One region of the Lysinibacillus sp. C5.1 genome, then DNA from elsewhere that is predicted to be linked to it. Evidence: riboswitches for the same ligand, from Rfam matches in the RefSeq annotation. Region 1 holds a riboswitch; each other region holds the start of a gene.
What was found. A riboswitch is a leader RNA that binds a small molecule or an ion and turns the genes downstream of it on or off. The one in region 1 is predicted to bind thiamine pyrophosphate.
Positions count from the first base shown of each region.

Region 2: another riboswitch for thiamine pyrophosphate. It lies ahead of thiT (energy-coupled thiamine transporter ThiT); the one in region 1 lies ahead of thiW (energy coupling factor transporter S component ThiW).
Region 3: another riboswitch for thiamine pyrophosphate. It lies ahead of thiM (hydroxyethylthiazole kinase); the one in region 1 lies ahead of thiW (energy coupling factor transporter S component ThiW).
Region 4: another riboswitch for thiamine pyrophosphate. It lies ahead of I5435_RS11345 (thiamine phosphate synthase); the one in region 1 lies ahead of thiW (energy coupling factor transporter S component ThiW).

Region 1 covers NZ_CP066226.1:839,135-844,516, reverse strand. The annotation lists gene I5435_RS03840 (ABC transporter substrate-binding protein) at 1-603, shown strand, start outside; gene I5435_RS03835 (MFS transporter) at 858-2,054, shown strand; TPP riboswitch at 2,118-2,225, shown strand; gene thiW (energy coupling factor transporter S component ThiW) at 2,347-2,838, shown strand; gene I5435_RS03825 (VWA domain-containing protein) at 2,892-5,382, opposite strand, start outside.
Region 2 covers NZ_CP066226.1:4,033,266-4,038,647, forward strand. The annotation lists gene I5435_RS19890 (hypothetical protein) at 1-654, shown strand, start outside; gene map (type I methionyl aminopeptidase) at 682-1,437, opposite strand; gene thiT (energy-coupled thiamine transporter ThiT) at 1,684-2,244, opposite strand; TPP riboswitch at 2,369-2,476, opposite strand; gene I5435_RS19905 (magnetosome magnetite crystal formation protein family) at 2,603-2,935, shown strand; gene I5435_RS19910 (hypothetical protein) at 2,964-3,086, shown strand; gene I5435_RS19915 (AAA family ATPase) at 3,189-5,382, opposite strand, start outside.
Region 3 covers NZ_CP066226.1:3,454,189-3,459,570, forward strand. The annotation lists gene mbcS (acyl-CoA synthetase MbcS) at 1-1,389, opposite strand, end outside; TPP riboswitch at 1,584-1,681, shown strand; gene thiM (hydroxyethylthiazole kinase) at 1,774-2,529, shown strand; gene thiD (bifunctional hydroxymethylpyrimidine kinase/phosphomethylpyrimidine kinase) at 2,529-3,356, shown strand; gene thiE (thiamine phosphate synthase) at 3,343-3,972, shown strand; gene I5435_RS16905 (alpha/beta-type small acid-soluble spore protein) at 4,080-4,286, opposite strand; gene thiI (tRNA uracil 4-sulfurtransferase ThiI) at 4,499-5,382, opposite strand, start outside.
Region 4 covers NZ_CP066226.1:2,341,625-2,347,006, reverse strand. The annotation lists gene I5435_RS11365 (MoeB/ThiF family adenylyltransferase) at 1-420, opposite strand, end outside; gene I5435_RS11360 (thiazole synthase) at 413-1,183, opposite strand; gene thiS (sulfur carrier protein ThiS) at 1,185-1,379, opposite strand; partial or broken gene I5435_RS11350 (FAD-dependent oxidoreductase) at 1,369-2,161, opposite strand; gene I5435_RS11345 (thiamine phosphate synthase) at 2,118-2,738, opposite strand; TPP riboswitch at 2,871-2,969, opposite strand; TPP riboswitch at 3,196-3,304, opposite strand; gene I5435_RS11340 (hypothetical protein) at 3,646-4,056, opposite strand; gene I5435_RS11335 (HEAT repeat domain-containing protein) at 4,576-5,004, opposite strand.

The sequences.
Region 1 (5,382 bases):
TGGCAAGACTTATGGGATCCTTCTTTAAAACGTAAAGTCTTTTTAGTAGACGGTGCACGTGAAGTCATCGGTATGGGTTTGAACAGTCTTGGACACTCCCTGAACTCGTTAGATGACCAAGAGTTACGTCAGGCCACAGACAAACTGATTACACTCGCACCAAACGTCAAAGCGATTATTGGTGATGAGATTACACCGCTTATGATTAATAACGAAGCAGCCATCGCACTCACTTGGTCTGGTCAAGCCGCAGATATGCTATCAGAAAATGAAGATTTAGACTTTGCTGTGCCAGAAGAAGGTTCGAACTTGTGGTTTGATAATATGGTAATCCCGAAAACTTCGAAAAATATTGATGGCGCACATGCTTTCATTAACTTTATGTTAAATGCGGAATCTGGAGCTCAAAATGCAGATTATGTAGGCTACTCTACTCCAAATACTGCAGCAATGAGCTTAATGGATGAAGAAGTTATTGCTGATGAGCGCTTCTACCCTTCAGAAGAACAACGCAAAACGTTAGAAGTCTATAAAAACCTAGGACCCGATTATTTAGGGAAATACAATGAATTATTTTTAGAATTTAAAATGAGTATTCGATAAATACGAAAGAAACGAAGCCAAAAAAGTGTTAGATTGACAGCCATCAATCTAACACTTTTTTGATGGGACTGTTGATGTCCGCTACGGCAATTGGTGGCGATTGATGATTTTTAGTGGCAATTTTCTTTATTCTGTCGCCTTGTACTTGTATCATAACCATGACAGCTACCTACGACTATAATCTGATAGCCAAGCATTATTTCTTTATGATAGACTTTAGTAATGTTTTAATAGTAAATAAAGGGGGGTATTCGATGACCCAGCAGAAGTCTAATAAGGCCGCGTTGTATATTTTAATGTTTAATATGTTTATCGCAATGGGGAGTATTGGGATTATTATTCCTGTTATGCCAGAGTATTTAAAAATATTTGGAGCTGCAGGACAAGTTCTTGGCATGCTAATTGCAACGTTCGCCTTAGCACAATTCGTTTTTTCTCCAATTGCTGGGAATCTCTCAGATCGATATGGTCGAAAAAATTTGATTATCTTTGGTCTGATTGTCACTGGCCTTGGGCAAATTTCATTTGGTTTATCTACAGATGTATGGATGCTTTTTGTTGCCCGTTTCTTAGGTGGTTTAGGTTCAGCCTTTGTTGCACCGCCTATTATGGCGTTTGTGGCAGATGTCACAACGTATGAAGAACGAGGAAAAGGAATGGGCATGTTAGGAGCTGCCATGTCTCTTGGTTTTATGATTGGACCTGGTATTGGCGGGTTTCTATCGAAAGTTAGCTTGCATTTCCCATTCTTTACGGCTGGTGGAGCAGCTATTATTGCTTCTATTCTATCGGTATTTTTACTACCTTCCACAAAGCCCACTGCAGCTCAGAAAGCTCAAAAACAAGAAAATCTTGCAAAGCAGATGGTACGTTCAGTCAAAATGCCATACTTTGTCATGCTTATTATTATGCTAGTATTCTCGTTTGGCATCGCTAATTTTCAAACGACATTATCATTATTTGTAACGGACAAGTTTAATTACACGCCTGCCGATATTGCTATCTTGCTGACTGTAGGTGGTGCATTTGGTGTTATTGTTCAAATGTTTGTCATTACACCACTCTTTAAACGTTTTGGTGAAATGAAAGTTGTGTTAGTCAATTTATTTATTGCGGCTGTAGCAATTTATGCAATATTATTTGTATCTGGTTTTGCACTAATATTAATTGTTGCAACGATTTTCTCAACAGCCACTACACTAATTCGCCCTGCCGTTAACACATTAATTTCTAAACTGGCTGAAAATGAGCAAGGCTTTGCCGCTGGTCTTAATAATGCGTATATGAGCCTCGGCAATATGATTGGGCCAGCACTAGCAGGCGTTCTTTTTGATTGGAATATAAATAGTCCTTATATTTTCGGGGCAATTATTTTAATGGCCTGCTTCTTCTTAGCACTTATTTGGACTTTAAAAAAGGCGCCACATCTTATGCAACCTGACTCGAAATAATGTGAAATAGCGTTGACTAATATAGATGTTATGTTACATTTATTAGTAGAAATTTAATATCATGTTTACCACTAGGGGAGTCTTTACAAGGCTGAGACGTATATGGTCATATACGGACCCTTTGAACCTGATCTAGTTCACACTAGCGGAGGGAAGTGGCGACTCTTGCTTATTGTGTCATTATCAAATACAAGACCGCTTCCTTTTGTTTAGAGGGAGCGGTCTTTTTGTCATCCATTAGGTCGTTTTACCAACAATTCCACATGTTCTATAAAATAAAGGAGGAACTATCATGGCTATTCAAAAACTAACTATCATGGCTTTATTGGTTGCTATTGCTGTAGCAGGCTCCATATTTGTCTCGATTCCAACTGGGATTGCTCGTGCCTATCCTGTACAACATGCTATTAACGTTATCGGTGCCATTTTACTAGGGCCTGTGCCTACCATTATCGTTGCTTTGCTAACAGCCATTATTCGCATACTAACAGGCACGGGCTCTCTTTTAGCGATTCCCGGAAGTGTCATCGGTGCAGCATGTGCTGCTTTTGCTTATAAATATAGCGGCAAGAAATGGCTAGCAGGAGTTGGTGAAGTATTCGGCACAGGTATCCTTGCTTCACTAATCGCTGTACCTTATGCGCAATTATTTATGGGAACATCCGTAGCTGCATTATTTTTTATGCCCGCCTTTTTGACATCTAGTTTGATTGGGGCATGTCTCGGCATTATCATCGCGAGCAGTCTTCGGAAAACCGCACCGTCTATTCTTATTACTAAGTAGCTATGTTCAAAAAAAGATGGCACATGCTTTTTTCGCAATGTGCCATCTTTTTATTATGAGCGTTTTTTCATGCCTTTTAATAACTGCGCAACATTGGTGTTTTCCACCTGCACGGCTGTTTCGTCTACAGGCTTTTCATTGTGCCTGCGACTTGTTATAAAGCGCCAACCAAAGCGTCGAATCGTAATATCCAAGAAGAATAGCAACATCCCTGCTAAGAGTAGCCATGTCGCAATACTTTGGCGCTCTGCTCCTTTGTTTGTGAAATCACGGAACACTTCTTGTGGTTCTTTCAATACTGAGCCGCCAGTTTGCTTTGTTAGTTGCTCTACAACGGTTTCATTCACAGGACGTAATTCATATTCAGCACTGTAAGGTACACTAAGACCTGCTTGGTAAATAGCCTGCTCTTCATCAGCGATGCGGAAGAAAATTAAACCAGGCTTCGCTTGGACAACCGCGCGTACTTGCGAGGCAGATAGCGTTTCAAGCTGTATATCAAGCTCCTCACCAGCTTCATCGACAGCAACAATATCTAAAAATGCTGCTTCATTTGTCGGATCGGTGATAATAAATGAACCATCTGTATCAAGACGTACATCATAGGCGACATCATTATAACTTGGTAGCATTTGCGATATAATGGTTTGCCAAAATGTTCCCCATTCCTGCCATCTTGCCCAGTCACCAGCCCATTTCCCCGTTGAATCGGATGTGAAAGCAAAAGTTTTACCAAGTCCATATTGCCATTGTGCTAATACCGGATCTTCTTTCTCACTTTCTGCTATAACAGCAGCTCCCTGCTTCGCTGTTGTGCCAATGTAGGCATTCATTTGTGGCACACCATTCGCAAATAATGCATTCCAGCCAGATGCATTGTAGATTGTTGGATAGAAAGGATTGTCTTCAATATACGTACGTGAAATCATCGCTGTCTCACGTGATAAAATCGAAGGAATTGTCTGTTCATCGATGACATCATAGAAGCGACCACTGCCCATTTCACTTAGCCCTTGCAGAAGATTGCCATCAGCATCTTGTCCAATCGCCACAGTTGACAGTGTCACTCCTTGTTCTTTCCCCGTTTCAATTAAATCCTCATAATTGCCAGCTTGTGATTGTCCATCTGTAAGTAAAATAATATGTTTCCTTTGCAATTTTAAATCAGCTAAACTATCATAGGCTGCTGCCAATGAACGATAAATTTCTGTACCACCACCAGGCGTAACCGATAAAATCGTATCGACGGCTTCTTCTTTATTGCCTAATGGTCCAGTTTCGATGATTTCCCAAGGGCGATCATCAAAGGCGATAAATCCTAGCGTATCTTCATCTCGTAACATTTCAACAGATCGAGCCGCCGCTTCTTTCGCAAGCTCTAATTTTGAGCCATACATACTTCCTGAACGGTCAAGTACAATGACGAGCCCTAAAGATGGCAATTGTTCTTTGCCTTTTATCTCCATCTCAACAGGTAGTAATGTTTCAATCGGTGTTTTAAAATAACCACCCAAGCCGAAGCTATTTTCACCGCCGACCATTGTAAAGCCAACACCAAAGTTTTTCACTGCCTGTTCAATAACGCTCATCTTCGCCTCTCCAACTAAGTGTCCAGGAACATTATCAAAAATAATCGCGTTATATTGCAAATAACTAGACAGTTCATTTGGTAAGCTTGCTGCATCCACAACATCATAGGAAATTGAATTTGATCCTAGAGCTGCAGCAATTGGTGATGCCGTATCGTAGCCATTGACAATCAGTAAATGTGGCTCGCTTTGTACCATCGTCACACTTGTTAATTTATTATTTTCAAAAATAGCATCCTGTCCAACTTGCACGAGCGCCTCATATTTCACAAGCCCCTCTGCAGTTGCCGTATGTTTATAAGTAAAAACATTGGAACCTTGAGCAAGCTCCACCGACTCTCGATGAATCAGTTTGTCATTTTCGTACAGCAATAATTCACCTTGCCCTGCCGCTGTGGCATTGACTTCCGTCACAAGCTGTTGCTGTTCACCTACGTAAGCTATTTGTGGTGTCACAAAGCTTTTCAGTGACACATCATTCGTCACATTTTGATGAAACGGCACGACATCTACACTAATATTGGAGCCTTTTAGCTTCGTGGCAAATTCTAACGCATTGCCTTGTGTTTCATTGGCATCTGTTAGTAATACAAGTCTAGTTGCCTTTTTCGGATCAACAATACCTGTTGCAAGCTGAAGACTTTGTTCTATATTTGTTTGGTCTGTTCCTTTAACCTCAGTAAATTTCGGAACATCTTTTAAGGATTTTGATAAAATCGCTTCCGTTTGGAGAGTTGATGAAAATGAGTAAATCCCTGCAAGTTGATCTTCCTTTTTCGATTTCAAACTTTCCTCTATAAAACTAACGATTTCTGCCTCTGTACGATTCATGGAAGCAGAGCGGTCAACTAAATATAATACTTGCTCGTCCTTTACTGGCAATAACAGATAAGGTGCTGCCAATGCAAAAACTAAACAGACGATGGCTATTACTCGAATGCCCAGTACAACTAGA
Region 2 (5,382 bases), 1.5 Mb from region 1:
TCCTATTTTATAAAAATAAATGGTCAATCTTCGTTAGAAATCTCAAATCGTTTTCCCGTAATGTTTGCACCTATTAATATTAGTTATATGATATGGATAGTCATTTACATTTTGCTCGCTTATTGGTTAGTTATGAATTTTAAAAAGACAACTATAAAACAGACTGTTCTCTTTAGCAATGTATGTATTTTACAAGCGATTTCTATTTTATTTTGGCATTATGAATTATTCATAGTATTTTTCATCTGTACAGTAATGTTAGTACTATACTTATTTTTCCTTTACAATACGTACTCACATTCCAATAATGCATTATCTGGCCGCCTACCGATTTCACTTTACTTTGCTTGGTCTACATTTTTATTGATGACAAATACGAGTTTTACGTTAACTTCTTATGAATGGAATGGCTTTGGTCTTAGCAATCCACTTTGGGCAGTTATTTTACTGACAATTGGTGTCGTGATTGCCTTACATATACGTTATCATCATTTTGATATTGTCTATCCTAGCGTTTTCATTTGGGCATTCGTTGGCATTGCATTTCATAATCATCTTGACGAGTTGCTTGTGACGACAGCAGCCTTATTTTTATGTGGGGTACTTGTTGTTGGTATTCTATTCGTCAAAAAAAAACCTGCTTACCAAAAATAAATCGGTAAGCAGGTTTTTTATTTCGTCTTATTGCTCATCTAATGAAGTTAAAATGATTGGTTTGTCTTTTGTTACAATAATCGAATGCTCAATTTGGGCAACTAAAGATTTATCAGGCGTGATAAATGTCCAGCCATCACCAGCTTCAACGATATGCTCTGCTTTTGCTGAAATAAATGGCTCTACAGCTAACACCATGCCTTCTTTCATAATTGTTGAATCCCACGCATCGTAATAGTTTAAAATGTGGTTTGGTTCATCATGCAATGAACGACCTAATCCATGACCCGTTAAGTTCATAATAACTGTTAAGTCATTGGCATAAGCCTCACGCTCTACCGCTTTCCCAATTTGGTTTAATTTCGAACCAGCTTTTACTTTTGTCATTGCACGATCAAAAGCGCTTTTTGCTACGCGGCAAAGTTTTTCTTTATCCTCATAACCTTCCCCTACTACAAAAGAAATACCTGTATCTGCAAAGTAACCATTTAAAGAGCCAGATACATCAATATTAACAATATCTCCCTCTTTAATAATACGTTGTCCTGGAATACCATGGGCAACTTCTTCATTGACACTAATACAAGTGTAACCTGGGAAATCATACTCTCCCTTAGGACCTGAAATAGCTCCTGCTTCAGCAAACATGCGTCCTGCAATTTCATCTAATTCAAGTGTTGTCACACCAGGCTTTGTAGCTGCTTTCATCGCCTCACGAATTTCCGCACAAATGCGACCAATTTTTTTAAAGGCTTCAATTTCTTCTTGGGTTTTTACAATCATTTTTAACGTCCCTTTCATCTAATATCTACTCTTTAATATAACATAACTTTTTATGTGCATAACGCCAAAAGCTTTAATTATTCTATGCCAATAGAATTTCATAAGTGCTACTCATAGAAAAAACAGACGATTTTAAAAGTCTTTAGACATTAAAACAGCCTTTCTCTACAGTTCATTTAAACTGATTGTTCTCGATATAAAAAAAATAGTATACTAAGTGATTCTTAGCATACTATTTCCATTCATTTATAATTTTCGTTGCATTAATTGTGGCGCTGCTGTAAATAATAGAACACCGACAATCGCTGTTAAAATAGTTGCTGGTAGCATATATGTTCCATTATAAATAATTGAATAAATCCATGCATTTTGATCGCCCGCATACTCCGCAAAGAATACTGCACCTGCAATCGTGTGTGCAAGATAGCGTAAAAAACCAGCTAACACTGTTCCCATCACTATGTACAGAGCCATTTTCTTTTTGTTGAGTGCTGTTGCGGCTTTTAATACAGGTTCACGAACGATTGCCGCTAAACCTACTACAGTAAAGGCTGCCCCATAATCTAGTAATCCTTGAAGCCAATGCACAATATAAGCACCAAACATTGTTTGTAACACACCAATTAATAGACCTGTTGTGAGCCCTGACAAAAGCCCCCAACGAAATGCCATTAAAATAATTGGTATCATGACTAAGCTTACCGAGCCACCTTGTGCCCATACTTTAAAAGAAACTTGATCGAGCACAAGCCCTACCGCTGCAAAAATTGCAATCTCCACCAGCATGAGTAATCTTTTTTTGTCCATACTATTATTCTCTCCTTTGTTCCGATGTAGGATACAAGAGCAGGAATAGAAAACAATTATTTGGATGTGCACCTCAATCCGGCATAAAAAACGATGCCAGGACAGAGCCTCACATCGTAAAAGTGTCGGTTTCTATCCACATCCCTACGCAAGTGTTAACTTACAGGTTCAAAGAGTAAAGGCATTACGTGCCCAGTCTCAGCTGACATCATCAGCTCCCCTTGTGGTCGTTACATCTCATTTTTATTGAACACCCTCATTGTACGCAAACACCTTTGGTATTACAACCTTTTCCTCAATTATTTTTTTGAAACTTTTACGCTTTCTATGCGTAAATATTAAAAAGGGAGGAACAATTATGGAGAATCAAAAAGTTTTATCTGCGTTTAGTTATCTCAGTGTTTTTATTGCACCATTTGTCGTTCCATTAGTCGTTTACTTTGTTTCAAAAGATAGTGAAGTCAAAAGACATTCCATTCGAGCACTTATTTCTCACTTGATTCCATTAGTCTTGGGTATCATTTTCTTTGCTATCTCTATATTTTCATCAATGTCATTGAACACGTTTGATCCTTCTTCAAATGGGAATACATTCATTATCATTTGGTTTGCTTCATTTGCAATTTATTTACTCGTATCATTAGGTATTGTTATTTGGAATATTGTGCAAGCTGTACGAGTTATACGTTAAAATTTAGTACTAAGGAGATGTCGTATTCATGAAAGTATCAAAAGTAGTGAAAACCGCTATAAAATTTGCACCTATTGTCATTCCTATTGTCAAAAAAGTAGTTGCTGCAAAAAAAGGGACAACACCTTACGTATCAACACGCAGAAAATAGGTGCACTGACTTCTTTTAATTGTTTGAGTGACTGGCACACAAAACCCACTTACACCACACAGTGCAAGTGGGTTTTATTTAGAATTGTTTGGGTGACTGGCACTACTTTACTTCAAAGTGTGTTGTACTATGCCCACTTAACGTTTTTTCAACATGTAAAACGGCTGGCATTGCGGCTTTTAACTCGGCTACATGTGAAATAACACCAATCATTCTTCCTGAATCTTGTAAATCAATTAACGTATCAATTGCTTTATTTAACGCTTCCTCATCTAAAGAACCAAAGCCCTCGTCGATAAACATCGTTTCAATCTGAATATTTCCTTGGAAGCTTTGAATAACATCTGCCATACCTAATGCAAGACTTAATGATGCATTAAACTTCTCCCCACCAGATAATGTTTTTACATCTCTTAATTGGTCCGTATAAGCATCATACACATCTAACCCTAACCCACTTTGCTTGGCATGCTTCTCCAAGCGATCAGAGCGCCGCAATTCAAACTGTCCATTTGATAAATGGAATAAACGAAGATTGGCTGCTGCTGTAATCTTATCTAAATAATTGATTTGAATATAACGCTCAAATGACAGTTTTTTAGGATTTTGACCATTCAACACGGTGTAAAGTTCTTTTACACGGCCTGCTTCTTTTTCGAGTATCCGTATTTCCCTCGCCGTTTCATCAACTTTAACAATAAAGTCAGCACATGCTGTTGCATAATTTTTCGTCTGTTGCAATATTTTAAATGCTTCTTCAGATGTAGCTCGCAGCATCTCAAGCTTGTCTTCTAATATCGTTAAATTTTGCTTCTCTTTTCCTTCAAGATGTTGTGCTCCATCTAAGATTTGTTGCTGTAAAGAGTGCTGTTGTAAAGCGTAATCCCGGCACGCTTTACGTAATTCCTCGATTTGTACAACACTTCGCTTTGCCGCCGCATATGCTTCATATGTTGTAAAACCTACATTGTTCATGCTTGTGACAAATTGTTCTCGTTTTTCATTCAGTTTGTTTTGCAATTCCTCATAGGCTTTTTTTGCCAGTTCTTCTGCTATAGCTGCTTTATGTGACGCTTCTTTTGTTGCTTGTAGATTATGCTGGCTCGCGTTCCATGCTGCTTGTAATGCATTCTTTTGCGATTTTATATCTTCCATTGTTTGCTTTAATTGTTGCAATGACTTTACATGTTCAGGAATGTACTTTTGTTGTTCTTCTACAATTGCTTGCTGTTTAATTAATTCTTTCGACTGCTCGGCAAAATAGTGCTCTAACTGGACTTGTTTGTGTTGTAATTGTTCATTTCTTGCCAGTTGCTCTTTTAGCTTAGTCCGTGCGATAGATAGTTGATCGTTAACGATTTTTAAAACAGTAACTTGTTGCTCAATGAATTGTAATGAAGTTGTAAGATCTACTCGATCAGCTAGTGATATATGGCTAGCTTCTACCTGTTCAGCCACCTCTTGAAGCAATTGCTTTGTTGTTTTGACTGTTGCTTCTTTTTCGTAATAATTTCTCTCATTTGCATGAGCTGTCGCGCGGATTGTTTCCAGCTCCACTTCATCCACGACTGCTAGTGGCTCACTATGTGTTAATTGGTGTGTTGTACTGCCACAAACTGGACAAGCATCGCCATCTTTTAACTTGGCTGCTAAAATACTTGCCTGACTGGTAATCCATTGTTGTTCCTTAGTCTGTTGCGCTTTATTACTTTCTTGATAGAGCTGTTGCGCCCTTTGAAACGCTTGCTCAGCTAGCTCACTCGCTTGCTCATATTTTTCCAATTGAGCTAATAATGTGACTTGTTCTTTAAGCTTAGGAAGTTGTTCTAAATAACCCGCATAGGGCTCCATTTGTTTTTCATATTGCTCAATGGTTGTTGTTAACTCTTGAAGTTGGGTTTGCTCTTTTTCTAAAATGTTTAGATTATCTGCTACTGCACGTTTAGCATTATCAACAAGTTGTTGCGTTATTTCTAGTTGTTGCTGATTATGCTCAAATGCCTCAAACTTTGGTAACAGCGCTAATAGCTGCATTTCTTGTTGCAATATTTGCTGACGCGCTGGTTCTTTCGCTTCTTCCTCTGAAAATAATTGCTGGGCTATTGCTAGTTGTGCTAAAGCGTTTTGATGATTTATTGTCGCTTGCTGATAAAGTTGTTCCTTATGATTTTGCTCTGTCCGTAATTCTACACACTGTTGTTCAAAAGTAAGAAGACGCTCCGCTTGTTCAGCTAATTGTATTTCCTGTTCCTTCGCTGTATATAAATGTTGTTGTTGTAACAGCATTTGCAAACGG
Region 3 (5,382 bases), 2.1 Mb from region 1:
GGCTTTCACAATATTTCCTCTTACTTCATCAGGGCTTGCCACAACAGCAGCTTCTTTAACAGTAGGATGCTTCATTAAGGCATCTTCCACTTCAAATGGCCCAATTGTATAGCCTGACGAAATAATGACATCATCACCACGTCCCTCAAACCAAAAATAGCCATCTGCATCTTTATATGCTCGGTCACCGGTAATATACCAATCTCCACGGAATTGCATGCTAGTGCGTTCTGGGTCCTTGAAATACTTTTTAAACAGTGCTGGGGTTTGACGATGAACGGCAATATCTCCAACCACGCCATCAGCAACAGGATTTCCAAAATCATCAATAATTTCGACTGTATTGCCTGGTGTCGGTTTACCCATAGAGCCGACGCGAGCATCCATGCCAACCAGTGTCCCAACAAGCAATGTATTTTCTGTTTGGCCATAGCCATCACGCACTTGAATATGAAACGTTTTTGAAAACACTTTAACGACTTCACTATTTAACGGCTCCCCCGCTGATACAGCTTGACGGATGGCACTTAAATTATAGTCCTGTAGATTGTTAAGTGCGGCCATAAAGCGATATTCTGTTGGGGTACAACATAACACATTTACTTTAAATTTTTCTAGCAATGACAAGTAAGTCGAAGCATCAAATTTTCCTTTATAGACAAATGCCGTTGCTCCACTACCTAACGTTGCTAAAAACGGACTCCAAATCCATTTTTGCCAACCGGGTGCGGCAGTAGCCCAAACTATATCATTTTCTTGGACACCTAACCAATTCGGTGCTGTCGTACGTAAATGCGCATAACCCCAGCTATGTGTATGAACAGCTGCCTTAGGATTCCCTGTTGTCCCACTTGTATAAGCTAAAAAGGCATGATCTGTACTTTTTGTCGGTGTAGGGTTTGTATAATTTGTAGGATGTTCCTTCATTTTTTCAAGCAATGGTTGCCATGGTGCATGCGCGTGACCAATAACGAATTGCATAATTCCTTTTAAATTTGTTACGTCGTCAAATTGCTCAATATATGGCTCATAGGCGATAATACCTTTGGCATTGGCATGTGTAATACGATATTCAATATCCTTTGTACGTAACATTTCAGAGCTAGGGATGATAGTTAAACCCGCTTTCAGTGCCGCTATGTAAACAATATAAGCTTCGACAGATCTTGGAACCATCACTAATAGCACATCGCCCTTCGTTAAACCCTGCGAAGTAAATACATGGGCAGCCTGATTCGCCTTTTCCAGTAAATTTGCGTATGTAATATATTGAATTTCTTCGTTGTCATTATAAACTATTAATGCATTTTTAGATGGATCTTGAGCATACTTTTCAATTTCCTCCACAATGTTATACCATTCTGGTGCAATTAAATCCTGTCTTTTCATCATAACTTCCTCCTTAATACTAGGTTCATTATAAAACTCATTTTTTACGATTTTCAATGGAAGGACCCTATTTTAAAAAAGTCATGACAATTATCATGGTCTAGTATATGGCATCAGTCACTGCTTTCCAAATAATGATAAAATGCTATTGAATACTATGAAAAGGTATGTTACATTTTGGTCAACTAAAATTTTCATGATTGCAGGGGGACTCTTGTGAGTTGAGAAGGTAAAACCTGACCCTTTGAACCTGTTAGTTAATACTGACGTAGGGAGCAATACACATCTTATTATTGATGAAAAGCTCTTTTTACGTGTGCCTTGTGCCCGAATAAAAAAGAGCTTTTTTTGCATGCTTACGTCCACCAAAAGAGGAGGACTACAATGGTTTTTCAAACGATTCGTAAAAAACAACCGTTGATTCACTGCATAACCAATTATGTAGTGGCAAATTTTCAAGCAAATGGCTTACTAGCAATTGGTGCATCACCGGTAATGGCGGATGATCCGCAGGAAGTCGAAGAAATGGTATCCATCGCATCAGCGTTATTAGTCAATATCGGAACGCTTACTACACGAACAAAAGAGTCGATGTTACTTGCAGGAAAAAAAGCAAATGCCCTTGGTATACCAGTAATTTTGGACCCAGTAGCTGCTGGCGCTACAGCATACCGCAAACAAACGGTACTACAGTTATTAGATTCGATTCATTTTGCTGTTATCCGCTGTAATGTTGGCGAACTTGCCGCGATTGCTAATGTACAATGGCAACAAAAAGGTGTTGATAGTGGTACTGGTTCCATATCTGTTGAGGATAAAGCAAAAGAAATAGCAAAAAAATTTAATTGCATCGTGATTGTAACTGGTGAAAAAGATTTTATAACCGATGGGAACCTTGCGCAATGGATTGCTGGTGGTCATACTCGAATGACAGAAGTGACAGGTACTGGCTGTTTATTAAGCGCAATTTGTTGTGCTGCATATATGGCGGGCAATGAGCCTTTTTCTCAATTATGCGAAACATTAACGAGCTATAAAAAAATTGCTGAACATGCTCATTCGGCTGCTCAATATAATGGTGATTTTGCTGTAGCAGTCTTAAACGAATTGCATCGTTTATCGAAGGACGGTGATATTTGATGCACATTGTTACAACAATAGCGGGCTCTGATAGCGGTGGCGGTGCAGGTATCCAAGCAGATTTAAAAACATTTCAAGAATTAGATGTATTCGGAACGTCCGTAATTACAGCTTTAACTGCCCAAAACACACAAGGTGTCATGGATGTGCTACCCATTGAACAAGCCTTTATAAATAAACAATTTCATGCTCTCTTAGAGGATTTTCCAATTAGCGCCATTAAGACTGGCATGCTTTTTTCCTCTGATATTATTCGTACAATTGCGCTAGCTATGACGAATTTAACCATCCCTCTTATTGTTGATCCTGTCATGATTGCAAAGGGCGGTGAAACTTTATTACAACAAGAAGCTGTGGAGGCATTAAGAAACAATTTATTACCACTTGCCACGATTGTAACGCCAAATATTCCAGAAGCTGAAATATTAGCTGCAAGAAAAATCGAAACCGTGTCTGACATTCGACTTGCGGCGCATTCGTTACTACAGCTAGGTGTTCAATGCGTGATTATCAAAGGTGGCCATCTAGCGAACAAAGATTTTGCTGTAGATTATGTATTTTTTAAAAATGGCAAATCATTCTCAATGCAATCTAATCGAATTGCGACCAAAAATACACACGGTACAGGGTGTACATTTTCTGCCGCATTAACAGCTTTTATTGGCCGTCAAATGCCGATAGAGCAAGCCATTATTGAGGCTAAGAAATTCATTCAACTAGCAATTACTCATAACTTATCGATTGGTCATGGTAATGGACCAACAAATCATTTTGCTTACCAAAAATTTAAAGAAAGTTGCGAGGTGACCATAGGTGAAACGCAGTGATTTGCAGCTCTATTTTATAATGGGTACAGCGAATGCAAAAATCAAACAACCATTAGCAATACTAGAAGAAGCATTGCAAGCTGGTATTACGATGTTCCAATTTCGAGAAAAAGGAACAGATGCACTAACTGATGAACATTATGAACATTTTGCCCGTCAATGCCAAAAACGATGTCATCACTACAATGTTCCATTTATCGTAAATGATGATATTGAGCTTGCCTTAAAGCTCAAGGCAGACGGTATTCATATTGGACAAGATGATTGTCCCATCTCGCTAGTAAGAGAAAAAATTGGTGAGGAAATAATACTTGGTGTTTCGGTTCATACAGCGGATGAATTACAGATCGCTATAGAAAATGGTGCAGATTATGTAGGGATTGGTCCCATTTTTGCCACCACTTCTAAAAACGATGCCAAAGCGCCAAGTGGTACTGAATTTTTACAACAAGCACGCCGTCATTATCCCGAGTTGCCGATTGTAGCAATTGGTGGCATTAACTGTCAGAATGCAGAAACTGTATTAAAAGCTGGTGCAGACGGTGTAGCAGTTATTTCCGCAATTTGTGAAAGTCATAATATTCACCAAACCGTTGAGACCTTTAAATCGTATTGATTGAATAATTCGAGTTACGCTAGTCATAAAAAAAGTAAAAATAAACAAACTAAAACCAGTGCCTTTTACGGTCACTGGTTTTAAGTTCAATAAATGCTTTTTTGCAATTATTGTTTTGGCATACCTTTTAATTGAGATTCTGCCATTTGTACAAGACGTTTAGTGATTTCACCACCAACGGAACCGTTAGCACGAGCTGATGCGTCAGCTCCTAATTGAACACCAAATTCTTGTGCAATTTCGTATTTCATTTGATCAAGCGCTTGTTGTACACCAGGTACTGCAAGCTTGTTTGAACTGTTGTTGTTTGTCATGTCTCTCACCTCCTTGTGAATATAGAATGTGCGATATTCGATTTTTAATACGAAATTTTTAAAGGTAAAATGTAACTCTAAAGGAAAAAGACTAGAAAATATAAAAAAACCGTCCCAAATTACAAATTTGAGACGGTTTCCTTCTTATTATAATGTCGTTATTGGTCTTTATAAGAAAAGAACATTCTTTTTAGTTTAAATCCGTAAATTTTTTATAAAAGATCTGCAAATTTATCTTTAGGCTGTTCTTTTTTCGGGAAAATGTACACTTCACGGTTTATCACAGCACGTTCGATTAGTTCATCAAAATCAGAAAAGCTTTCATAATGCTCTACTTTTTCAAGCTTTGGCTTTGTTTTCGGACTAGCTGGGGTGAAAATTGTACAGCAATCCTCAAATGGCTGAATTGACGTTTCATATGTGCCGATTTTTTCTGCAATATCAATAATTTCTAATTTATCATTTGAAATAAGCGGACGTAAAATTGGTGTATTCGTTACAGCATTAATCGCCGTTAAACTTTCTAGCGTCTGACTTGCTACTTGTCCAAGACTTTCACCTGTTACAATGGCCAGTGCATTAATTTCCTCACGTACTTTATCTGCCACCTTTAACATCATGCGACGTGTTGTTGTCATTGACACATTGGACGGCACTTTGTCTTTAATAAGTACTTGGATTTCTGTAAATGGAATAACATGCAGGCGAATACTCGCACCAAATTTTGTTAGTTCATTTGCAAGTACTTTTACTTTTTCCAATGAATTTTGACTTGTATACGGTGGGCTAAAGAAATGAATTGCTTCTAAACGTACACCGCGTTTCATCATTAAATACCCAGCAACAGGACTATCAATACCGCCTGACAGCATTAATAGTGATTTGCCGTTAGAGCCAACTGGCATACCACCTGCGCCTGGAATCACTTGCGCCATCATATATGTTGAATCGTGGCGTACTTCCACTCGTAATTCTACATCTGGATGTTTCACTTTTACTGATAAGTTTTGATATTGTGGTAAAACATGCCCACCAATTTCGCGTTGAATGCTGTGAGAATCTAATGGGAATGTTTTATCTGTACGTTTCACTTCAA
Region 4 (5,382 bases), 1.5 Mb from region 1:
TTCATACTTGACTGCAAAATCATTTAGTAAGAAACGTGTTTCAAAATTATCTGTTGCATCGATGATTAGATCTACATCTTGAAACGCAAAAAGTTCAGATGACGAAATGTCTAGAACAAACGCTTCAATCAGCACATCACGATTAATTTTCTCTAATCTTTGTTTTGCAGCAACAGCTTTTGGCAAATGTTGAAACACATCTTCTTCACTGTATAGTTGTTGGCGTTGTAAATTTGACCAATCTACATAATCTCGGTCCACTATGGATAACTTACCTATTCCAGCACGTACAAGTATTTCGGCATTGCTACTACCTAATGCTCCTGCTCCAACAATAAGTACGTGTTTTTGTTGAATTTTTTTTTGGCCAACTTGTCCTATAAATGAAAATAGTTCCTGTCTTGAATAGCGATTAATCAATAATACTCATCCCCTGTGAAGGACTACTAGCTTGAGCCCGCTCTTTTTTCTCTATACTTCCTGCTTCAAAACCTAGTCTACCTGCATGAATTGCTAGTTTCATAGCTTCTGCCATCTGCACTGGATTCTTCGCACCAGAAACTGCTGAATTTAGCAAGACTGCATCCGCACCTAGTTCAAGAGCAAGTGCTGCATCAGACGGAGTACCTATCCCTGCGTCTACAATAACAGGTACTGTCGCTTGTTCAATGATAACTTGTAAATTATATGGATTTAAAATTCCTTGTCCTGAACCAATTGGCGACGCACCTGGCATAATGGCATGAACCCCCAGTTCTTGTAATTTCCGAGTAAGAACGACATCATCTGAAGTATACGGTAGTACAATAAACCCTTTTGCTAAAAGCATTTCACATGCACGATATGTTTCTAATGGATCAGGCAATAATGTATCATCACACCCGATTATTTCAACTTTCACCATATCGCATAACCCAGATGCTTTTGCTAGTTTAGCAATACGTACTGCTTCCTCAGCTGTTTTCGCACCAGCAGTATTTGGTAATAATCGATAGTTTGATAAATCTATTTTATCTAGCAAATTAGGCTGGGATGGTTCAAAAATATTCATACGACGCACAGCAAATGTTAAAATTTCAGCTTCTGATGCTTCTATTGCTCCTTTTTGAATATCAAAATCTGAAAATTTCCCTGTTCCTAGTAATAATCTTGAAGTAAATGTATATGGTCCAATTTGATACATGTTAACCCCCTCCGACAAATGTAACAATCTCAATAGAATCAGTAGACTTAACCACTGTCGAATAATTTTCTTTTTTCAAAATTACGCCGTTTTGTTCGACAACAACTATTTTTTCCTGAAGCCCTAAGTGAATCAATAAGCTCTCAATTGTTTTCACATGGTCTGGAACTTCCATCTTATTTCCATTAATAATCATAGTGTTTCACCATTAATTCTGACATATATTCTCCTACGAATGGGCTTAGCAATATGCTATAACGATAATGTCCTGTTGATACAAATTGCCCTTGAATTGTCGAATGTACTTCCATATAACGTCTGCCTCCATTTCGTAATCCTGCCCATGTTCGGTCCCAACTCGCATCTTGTAGGGCTGAAACAATAGAAAATGCCTTTTGTAATATGTCTACAATACTCATTGCTTTAACATTTCTTGATATAAATTTGGCTCTATCGTTGCACCAGTGACGTATTTACTATAACGTTTTGATACAATATAAAATCGTTTTAAAAATATAGGAGCATTAAGTAATGGGCGATTACTTTTTAAGGAAATCACTTCCATTTGGTTCAAAATTTCTTAATTCTTCTGAAAAAAGCAACAATGCTGCTTCTCCAGCTGATACTTGCCAAAAGCGAATTTGTTGAATACGTTCAAATTCTTCTTCTTAATTTGCAATCCTGTATATTCCTTTCACTTCGTACCCTATATCAATACCTGTTTTTGCACGGATTTTTTCGGCTACTTTTGGAAATAATGTTCGACTTTTTCTTACCATTTCATACAAAGGATCGTCATCCCATTGTGCTGAACCCCTAGTAATCCAGCAGCTACATGTGAAGCACCCTCTGCAATTACCTTTTTCTCAAGAATTGCTACGTGAAAACGCGTTCAGCAAGTCAATGTGCGATTGTACTACCGATGATGATCATACTATCGAAACTTTTCGTCTTCCCACTCCTTAAGTTGAAGAGCATATTCTTTTACCTTTTCAATAGGGTCATTTGCCTGCCAAATTCCTGACATCACTGCAATTCCTGAAACTCCTGACGCACATACTTCTTTTGTATTTTGCGGAGTGATTCCACCGATAGCAATCACAGGAATAGATACATTGCTTACAAGCTGTTGTAATAATTTTGTTCCACGACAAGCGATTCCTTTCTTACTTTCTGTATCAAAAATATGTCCATAGAGTAACCAATTGGCCTTTGTATTTGTAGCCTCTTCAAGAGAGTGAATAGATGCACCAATTTTAAGATTTGAGAACTTCTCACTTGCGATAGCTACAGGAATACTACGATAACCTATTTGCACATGAGAAACATCCGCAGCAAGTGCAACATCGATTCGATCATTAATCACAATCTTTTGTAATGGAAAGCCTGCATATTTTAATTTTCTTATACAATCAAAGAGTTCAGAAGCAGTGCAACTTGGCTCACGAATATGCAAATAGCTTATATAGGGTTCAAACTTAGTTACAAAATGGACCACTTCATGTAGTGAATGCTGGCCATCTGTAATGATATGGAGCGCTATTTTTTTATTCATTTCTTAAATCATCCTATTCTTTCATATCTAAAATAGAAATTAAGTTGTTGTTCACTTCCTTTCATTATAATTCCATACAAAAAGCCACCCCTCAAGCATAGAGAAGTGGCTATAAATCTTGTACATTGAAGTACAAAAAGTAAGCCACTTCCCTTCGCTAGTATGATCTAGATCAGGTTCAAAGAGTTGAGTTTCCTCTCTCAGCACATCCGTGCACCCCTAGTGGTCTTTTCAATATTCAATTAAAATGTTATAGCAAATAAAGTGCAACTTCCATCAAGCGGGACTTCTTCATCCCCACTTGATGGTTAGTCGAACCAATCGGCTTTTACAGGCAGTTATCCCCCATCTTTCTTCTTCGCTTCTCTCAATCTTTAGATGAGGGTTATACAGCCCATTAATGAAAGATAAAAAAGCCCTTGCTTCCACAATAAGGAAACAAGGACTTGTATAATAGACAATATCCTATCTGCTTCCCTACGCCAGCATAATCTAGATCAGGTAAAAGGATCATGAGCTTACGGCTCTACTCTCAGCTGGCAACACCAGCTCTCCTAGCAATTATTGTATTAAATTACAAATTAAAGTATAGCACTACCGATTTAATTGTTCAATAATGTATTATTAGAATAAAATCAAATCTTTATAGTACAAAAGCTGAACTCATTAAAACACAGAGTTCAGCTTTAAATTCATAGAAATCTATTTTTAAGAAAAGATGTAAGTTTAATTATGGATTTAGTTGCAACAGTGCGCTATGCAAATCATGTCATTGTTTAGCTACTTCTTCCGCTTCTAAATTTGTTATTAGTCCTGCATGGTTATATGAGATTTTTATAAAAAAGTTTGAACATTTTCAAGCTATGTTGTTCAACAATCGTGCCATTTTGGGATATTTGAAAATTGATTAACCTTCAACAAGCCCATAGTATTTATAAAGCTTACCTTCTGATTCAACGAGTAAAATTGGTCCTCCAATTTCTTCTTTTTCTTTAACCGAAAAGATTTTTGCACCAACAGGTAATTTGTTCGACATTTCGTCTTCAAAGTTGGTATCTGTATCGTTTTTTGTTTTTATTTGTCCTACCTGCTCGTCTTTTGTTAAAGTTAGTTCTTCAACCCAATCAATTCCAGTTTTATAAATCACTCCATTGAATTGAAATATATCGGCTTCAGGATCTAATTTTAAAATCTCTCCCGCACTAGAATTTTCAGTTGTATAAACTTCTACTTTGGCTTTATCCGCTGAATTAGAACATCCAACAGCAGTTAATAAAACGAAAATAACCAAACCCCAGAGTAATCTTGACACTTTCACATTATCCCTCCTTAGATTTTTAGACGGATAAAGGTTAATTAAGTTACCTATTTATTCCGTTAACTGGTCTGTTTGTTAAACAAAAAAACCCGGCCGATCAACACAAGATTTTAATCAAACTTTATTATAAATGATTCATAAATGCATTAACTATAAGGATTGTTCCTACCCTTGTTAATGCTTTTTTCAGTTGTTATGTAAACGATTATTACGAGTTTTGGAACAGAGGTTGATAGACAGGATTGTTCTTGTTCCGCAATCGGGCCATTTTCTTGAGTAACAAAATTTAAAGAAAATCGTTATGGAGCTAAGAAATTGTGCAGATTTACACTTTAAATAAAGGAGCAGGTTAGTTTAATAAGTTGTTTGTTTTATAATTAAATAAGAAAGATAGATAATCAATAAAAGAAGTAATTCAATTTAATATTAGTTTCGATGAACCGCAGCGTAAGATAAGAAAAAGCCATTCCCTCCACAATCGGAGAGAATGACTTGCTTTCATAAGTCGTAAAACTATTGTTACAATTTTGCCCAACGTTCCTCTAACCAGTTCATAAATTCTGCACCTTTGTCGCCTTCATACGCATCAAAGACATCTAAACGCATACGTTTTAGTTTATCCGCAAAATCTGCCACTGTATGGTCCTTTGGCAAGCTCTTTTTAACCCGTAGGAAAATTTTGTCTGTTCCTTTGATAATATCAAAACGTGCAGGTGATGGTTTCTCTACGTCCTCGCCAAGCGCCACAAGTGCTTCATAGGCTGCTAATTGGACCTTGTTGACAGTATCATGTTCCATACGATTTTTTAATATATCTATGATTTTGTCATGTTGATAAGCCGATAATATTTCGACTGCGGCTAAACGCTCTCGCCAGCTAGACGTATAATTGGCCTGTTTTTTTAATGTTTCATACTGCTCAGGTAATGCTGTTTCAAATTGTTTCAAGTGAGTGCACCTCTTTTTTTCACTAGAGGAAAAATGAATTCTTCTTCTGCTTTTCTTATTATACATTGTCTTGGTGAAAATAGCGATGAATCGCTGGTAAACACACATATATATATATAATGGAAACTAACTATATTAAGGTGAACCGTATAATAATTATGTACTATTCTTTATAGATTTGCCTTTCTTTTTAAACGAACGAAGGCTTTAGTTTAAGAAGAAATATGGTTATGATTTTCCACAATCGTGCGCTTTTCTAGAGTAACGAGAATTTCTCAATTTTAATGCGAGAAACGGTGCTTTTTTATATTTACTTATAGGGCAAATTGCCAAATAACTAACTTTATCAATAATTATCACCAATTTTGGTTTAATTAA